One region of the Streptomyces sp. NPDC101237 genome, then DNA from elsewhere that is predicted to be linked to it. Evidence: predicted binding sites of a transcription regulator. Region 1 holds the regulator's gene; each other region holds the start of a gene.
What was found. The regulator HrcA, encoded in region 1, represses chaperone genes, less so after heat shock. The targets are predictions, from matches to a motif close to TTNGCACTCNGNNNNNCNGAGTGCNAA.
Positions count from the first base shown of each region.

Region 1 (2,266 bases):
GGCCGGGCTCCGGCAGCGCGGCCACCGCCTCGGCGGCCTCGGCGGCCGGCAGGCCGTTGCGGACCGCGTCCCGGCGGATCTCCCCGCGGCCGTGCGCGAACACGGCCTCCGCGCCCGCCGCCGCGTACACCTCGGCGCCCGCGAACGCCGGGGTGCCGAGGACGTGGTCGAAGTGGGGATGGGTGAGCGCGAGATGGGTCACACGGCGCCCGGCCAGCCGCCGGGCCTGCCCGCGCAACCGCGCGCCCTCGGCGAGGCTCGACCCGGCGTCCACCATCAGGACCGGGCCCGCCCCGAGGACCAGCCCCACCGTGCAGTCCCAGCCCGGCAGCCGGCACCGGCCGACCCCCTCGGCCAGCCGCTCCCAGCCCAGCTCTTCCCAAGTCACCGTCATACCGGGACGCTAGCTGCAGAACGCAACGGGTCCCGGCCGACCTTGCCCGGTCGGTGCCCGACGGCCGTACACTGGGCCGGGGACCTGGCACTCGGGATCACAGAGTGCCAGACGAAAGACCCGCAAAGGCCGCGGGGACGACTTTCTGGAGGTGTGGCGCCGCATGCTGAGTGAACGCAGGCTTCAGGTCTTGCGCGCCATCGTCCAGGACTACGTCGGCACCGAGGAGCCGGTCGGCTCGAAGGCGCTGACCGAGCGGCACAACCTCGGCGTCTCCCCGGCGACCGTCCGCAACGACATGGCCGCCCTGGAGGACGAGGGGTACATCGCCCAGCCGCACACCAGCGCCGGGCGGATCCCGACCGACAGGGGCTACCGGCTGTTCGTCGACAAGCTGGCCGGCGTCAAGCCGATGACCGCGCCCGAGCGGCGGGCCATCCAGAACTTCCTCGACGGCGCCGTCGACCTCGACGACGTCGTGGCGCGGACGGTGCGGCTGCTGGCGCAGCTGACCCGGCAGGTCGCGGTCGTGCAGTACCCGTCGCTGACGCGGTCCACCGTGCGGCACGTGGAACTCCTCGCGCTCGCGCCGGCCCGGCTGATGCTGGTGCTGATCACCGACACCGGACGGGTCGAACAGCGTATGGTCGACTGTCCGGCGCCCTTCGGGGAGTCCGCGCTGGCGGATCTGCGGGCACGGCTCAACAGCCGGGTCGCGGGCCGCCGGTTCTCGGACGTGCCCCGGCTGGTGGAGGATCTGCCGGAAGCCTTCGAGGCCGAGGACCGCGGTACGGTCTCGGCGGTGCTCTCCACCCTGCTGGAGACGCTCGTCGAGGAGAACGAGGAGCGGCTGATGATCGGCGGCACCGCCAATCTCACCCGCTTCGGACATGACTTTCCCCTCATGATCCGGCCCGTCCTCGAGGCGCTGGAGGAGCATGTCGTGCTCCTCAAGCTCATGGGCGAGGCGGGGGATTCGGGCATGACCGTACGCATCGGTCACGAGAACGCCCACGAGGGACTCAACTCCACGTCTGTGGTGTCGGTCGGCTACGGTTCGGGCGGCGAGGCACTCGCCAAGCTCGGCGTGGTCGGACCGACCCGCATGGATTACCCGGGAACGATGGGAGCGGTACGAGCGGTGGCACGGTACGTCGGACAGATCCTGGCGGAGTCGTAAGTGGCCACGGACTACTACGCCGTTCTCGGCGTGCGCCGCGACGCGTCGCAGGAAGAGATCAAGAAGGCCTTCCGTCGGCTCGCGCGCGAGCTGCACCCGGACGTCAACCCGGATCCGAAGACCCAGGAGCGGTTCAAGGAGATCAACGCCGCCTACGAGGTGCTCTCGGACCCGCAGAAGAAGCAGGTCTACGACCTCGGCGGCGATCCGCTCTCGCAGAGCGGCGGCGCGGGCGCGGGCGGCTTCGGGGCCGGCGGCTTCGGGAACTTCTCGGACATCATGGACGCCTTCTTCGGCACGGCGTCGCAGCGCGGTCCGCGCTCGCGCACCCGCCGCGGCCAGGACGCCATGATCCGGATCGAGGTCGAGCTGGACGAGGCGGCCTTCGGCACGACCAAGGACATCCAGGTCGACACGGCGATCGTCTGCACCACCTGCAACGGTGAGGGCGCGGCGCCGGGCACCTCGGCGCAGACCTGTGACATGTGCCGCGGCCGCGGTGAGGTGTCGCAGGTGACGCGGTCCTTCCTGGGCCAGGTCATGACCTCGCGGCCGTGTCCGCAGTGCCAGGGCTTCGGCACGGTCGTGCCCACCCCGTGCCCGGAGTGCGCGGGCGACGGCCGGGTGCGCTCGCGCCGGACGCTGACCGTGAAGATCCCCGCCGGTGTCGACAACGGCACCCGCATCCAGCT
Region 1 is NZ_JBIWNY010000006.1:363,618-365,883, reverse strand. Features, by position in the region: gene ACIRQ9_RS12920 (MBL fold metallo-hydrolase) at 1-394, opposite strand, end outside; gene hrcA (heat-inducible transcriptional repressor HrcA) at 558-1,574, shown strand; gene dnaJ (molecular chaperone DnaJ) at 1,575-2,266, shown strand, end outside.

Region 2 (2,266 bases), 220 kb from region 1:
TTCTCGTCCGATTGACCTGTTGCAGACGGCAGTTGGGCAGATACATTCAGCCGCGGTCGACGCGTTCCGGCGCACGCCCCCAACCATTGGGGAGTGAGGTCTGACCCGGATCCGCGAAGTGTGGATCTGTGCAAGGGCCAGTAATAGGGGAGTTAGGCATGGCTCAGGGCACCGTCAAGTGGTTCAACGCGGAGAAGGGGTACGGCTTCATCGCGGTCGACGGTGGTGCGGATGTTTTCGTCCACTACAGCGCGATCCAGATGGACGGCTACCGCACCCTGGAGGAAGGTCAGCGGGTCGATTTCGAGATCTCGCAGGGCCAGAAGGGGCCGCAGGCGGACATGGTCCGGCTCGCGACCAGCTGAAGCACGCGCCGACTGACAGCGTCGTTCTTCCTTCTTGTCGGAGGGCTCGTATCCCATGGGGAGTCATGGGTTACGAGCCCTTTGGCATGCCCCGGACATCGAGGCGGCGCGCGGACGGGCGCGGACGTGCCGCGGCCGCGGCGCGCCCCCGGTCCGGCCGGGCTTCCCGCGCCCGTCCGTCACCCGGCCACCCCCCCTGAACGAGCCCCCGCTTCGCGAGGGCGCCTTGCACTCTCGATGGGCGAGTGCTAATCATTGGCGTTAGCACTCTGAAGGTGAGAGTGACAAAAATGGACCGGGTCGGTGAGGCCCGCAGGCCGGGTGGGGCAAAGGACCCACGGGTCGGCGAGCCGTCCGTCGCGGGCGCGGGCGCGGTCCGTAAAGACTCACCCCCAGTCCTGGAGGGACCACTTCACATGGCCAAGATCATCGCGTTCGACGAGGAGGCGCGGCGCGGCCTTGAGCGCGGTATGAACCAGCTCGCCGACGCCGTCAAGGTCACCCTCGGCCCCAAGGGCCGCAACGTCGTCCTTGAGAAGAAGTGGGGCGCCCCCACGATCACCAACGATGGTGTGTCCATCGCCAAGGAGATCGAGCTGGAGGACCCGTACGAGAAGATCGGCGCCGAGCTGGTCAAGGAAGTCGCCAAGAAGACGGACGACGTCGCCGGTGACGGTACGACCACCGCGACCGTGCTCGCCCAGGCCCTGGTCAAGGAAGGCCTGCGCAACGTCGCCGCCGGCGCCAACCCGATGGCTCTGAAGCGCGGTATCGAGAAGGCCGTCGAGGCCGTCTCCGGTGCCCTCCTGGAGCAGGCGAAGGACGTCGAGACCAAGGAGCAGATCGCCTCCACGGCCTCCATCTCCGCCGCCGACACCCAGATCGGCGAGCTCATCGCCGAGGCCATGGACAAGGTCGGCAAGGAAGGCGTCATCACCGTCGAGGAGTCCCAGACCTTCGGTCTGGAGCTGGAGCTCACCGAGGGTATGCGCTTCGACAAGGGCTACATCTCGGCGTACTTCGCCACCGACATGGAGCGTATGGAGGCGTCCCTCGACGACCCGTACATCCTGATCGCCAACTCGAAGATCGGCTCCGTCAAGGACCTGCTCCCGCTGCTGGAGAAGGTCATGCAGTCGGGCAAGCCGCTGCTGATCATCGCCGAGGACGTCGAGGGCGAGGCCCTGTCGACCCTGGTCGTGAACAAGATCCGCGGCACCTTCAAGTCCGTCGCGGTCAAGGCCCCGGGCTTCGGCGACCGCCGCAAGGCGATGCTGAACGACATCGCCATCCTCACCGGCGGCGAGGTCATCTCCGAGGAGGTCGGTCTCAAGCTGGAGAACACGACCCTCGACCTGCTGGGCCGCGCCCGCAAGGTGGTCATCACCAAGGACGAGACCACCATCGTCGACGGCGCCGGCTCCACCGAGCAGGTGCAGGGCCGCGTCAACCAGATCCGCGCCGAGATCGAGCAGTCCGACTCGGACTACGACCGCGAGAAGCTCCAGGAGCGCCTGGCCAAGCTCGCCGGTGGCGTCGCCGTCATCAAGGCCGGTGCCGCGACCGAGGTCGAGCTCAAGGAGCGCAAGCACCGCATCGAGGACGCCGTTCGCAACGCGAAGGCGGCCGTCGAGGAGGGCATCGTCGCCGGTGGTGGCGTGGCCCTGCTCCAGGCCTCCCAGGTGTTCGAGAAGCTGGAGCTCGAAGGTGACGAGGCGACCGGCGCCAACGCCGTGAAGCTCGCCCTGGAGGCCCCGCTCAAGCAGATCGCCGTCAACGGTGGTCTCGAGGGTGGCGTCGTCGTGGAGAAGGTCCGCAACCTCCAGGTCGGCCACGGCCTGAACGCCGCGACCGGCGAGTACGTCGACATGATCGCCGAGGGCATCATCGACCCGGCGAAG
Region 2 is NZ_JBIWNY010000006.1:145,838-148,103, forward strand. Features, by position in the region: gene ACIRQ9_RS11920 (cold-shock protein) at 159-365, shown strand; gene groL (chaperonin GroEL) at 782-2,266, shown strand, end outside.
Region 2: groL (chaperonin GroEL) is a predicted target of HrcA. The motif match lies at 591-617, and genes of this name have one in related genera.

Region 3 (2,266 bases), on a different contig from region 1:
ATGTAGGGGTCCTCCAGGACGGCCTCCATGCGCTCCTGGTCCGTCACGAAGTACGGCGACAGGTAGCCCTTGTCGAAGGCCATGCCCTCGGTGAAGTCCAGCTCCAGGCCGAAGGTGTTGGACTCCTCGACGGTGATGACACCGTCCTTGCCGACCTTGTCCATCGCCTCGGCGATGAGCTCGCCGACCTGCTGGTCCTGGGCGGACAGCGCGGCGACGGCGGCGATGTCGGACTTCTCGTCGATCGGGCGGGCCGTCGCGAGCAGGTCCTCGGAGATGGCGGCGACGGCGGCGTCGATGCCCTTCTTCAGGGCGGCCGGGGAGGCACCCGCGGCGACGTTCTTGAGGCCCTCGCGGACGAGCGCCTGGGCCAGCACGGTGGCGGTGGTCGTACCGTCACCCGCGATGTCGTTGGTCTTGGTCGCCACCTCCTTCACCAGCTGCGCGCCGAGGTTCTCGTACGGGTCCTCGATCTCGACCTCGCGGGCGATGGTGACACCGTCGTTGGTGATGGTGGGGGCGCCGAACTTCTTGTCGATGACGACGTTGCGGCCCTTGGGACCGATCGTCACCTTGACGGTGTCGGCAAGCTTGTTGACGCCGCGCTCAAGGGCGCGACGGGCGTCCTCGTCGAACTTCAGGATCTTCGCCATGGGAGCGGTTCAGCCCTCTCGGAAAACGTGAGTGAAACGAACCGCGCCCCCGACGCCCGGCTTCATGAGATCGCGGGGGCCAGGGGCGCAGCTCAAAGCAGAATGTGCTTCGGGTGAACTACTTCTCGATGATCGCGAGCACGTCGCGAGCCGAGAGGACGAGGTACTCGTCCCCGTTGTACTTCACCTCGGTGCCGCCGTACTTGCTGTAGAGCACGACGTCGCCGACCTTGACGTCGAGCGGCAGGCGCTCGCCGTTCTCGAAACGGCCCGGGCCCACGGCGAGGACGGCGCCCTCCTGGGGCTTCTCCTTCGCGGTGTCCGGGATGACCAGGCCGGAGGCCGTGGTCTGCTCGGCGTCGAGCGGCTGGACCACAATGCGGTCCTCAAGCGGCTTGATGGCAACCTTGGAGCTGGTGGTCGTCACGATCCGACCTCCCCCTTCGGAGATCTCACGGGGTTAACTGTCTGAGGTGGCGACCAGGTGGATCCGTCGTCGCGGGTGCCGGACCTGCCCGTCGCGTAGTTGGCACTCTCATCTGCCGAGTGCCAGTGCCGAGACTATGACCGGGATTAGCACTCGGTCAAGCGGAGTGCCAATCCGTCGCGGCGCGGCGCGGAAAATCGGTGTCCGGAACCGGGTGACGGGGCCTACAGGTAGTCCTCCAGCCGCCCCACCGTCAGGCCGGCCTCCTGGGCCCGGCGCAGGAGGGCGGTGGTGCGTTCGCGCAGGGTCAGGCCGGTGGCCTCGTCCGGGCCGACCAGGACGATGTCTCCGGGGCGCAGCCGCTTCTCGCCGCGGCCGAAGGTGATGCCGTCGCCCGTCACGGCCGCGCGCCACAGGACCACCGCCGTCACGCCGCAGTCGGCCGCCGCGCGCAGGGTGGTGGTGTCGTACGTGCCGTAGGGCGGGCGGAAGAGGCGCGGGCGGATGCCGAAGCGGGACTTCAGCTTCTCCTGCTGACCGCAGATCTCGGCGCGCTGGCCGGCGTAGGGCAGGCCGGACATGGCCGGGTGGTCGAGGGTGTGGTTCTGGACGCTCGCGCCGACCTCCTGGAGGCGCGCGAAGTGGCCGTAGCCGGGGCCGACCACGCTGTCGGTGAGGAACATGCTCACCGGGAGCCGCAGTTCGCGGACCATGTCGACGAACCGCGGGTCCTTCTCGGCGCCGTCGTCGTAGGTGAGGAAGACGACCTTGTCGGCGGTGTCGACGTGGTCGACGACCGGGGGCAGGGCGTCGTGGAGGGCGAGCGGGTGCAGCGGGGGGTGCGGCGCGGGCAGCAGGGGCGCGCTCAGGCCCCAGCGGCGGTAGGCCTGTTCACGGGCCGGGCCGTTCGGCCGCACCCGGTCGGCCGCCTTCTTGCCCAGCCGTTCGATCGGGTCGACGGACTGGGCGCAGCCCGCCAGGAGGAGGGCGGCGGTCAGCAGCGCGGCCGCCGCCCTCGGCCGGCTCACAGGTAGTCCTCCAGGCGCGCCACCGCGTAGCCCTCGCGGGTGACCTTGTTCAGAAAGCGGCGCATGTCGTCGACCATCGTGCCGTCCCAGTCGTCCGTGCCCCGGAAGTGCGTGAGGACGATGTCGCCGGGGTGCAGGCCGCGGTCCCACTCGCGGTA
Region 3 is NZ_JBIWNY010000002.1:283,663-285,928, reverse strand. Features, by position in the region: gene groL (chaperonin GroEL) at 1-653, opposite strand, end outside; gene groES (co-chaperone GroES) at 772-1,080, opposite strand; gene ACIRQ9_RS04340 (polysaccharide deacetylase family protein) at 1,305-2,108, opposite strand; gene ACIRQ9_RS04335 (polysaccharide deacetylase family protein) at 2,105-2,266, opposite strand, start outside.
Region 3: groES (co-chaperone GroES) is a predicted target of HrcA. The motif match lies at 1,227-1,253, and genes of this name have one in related genera.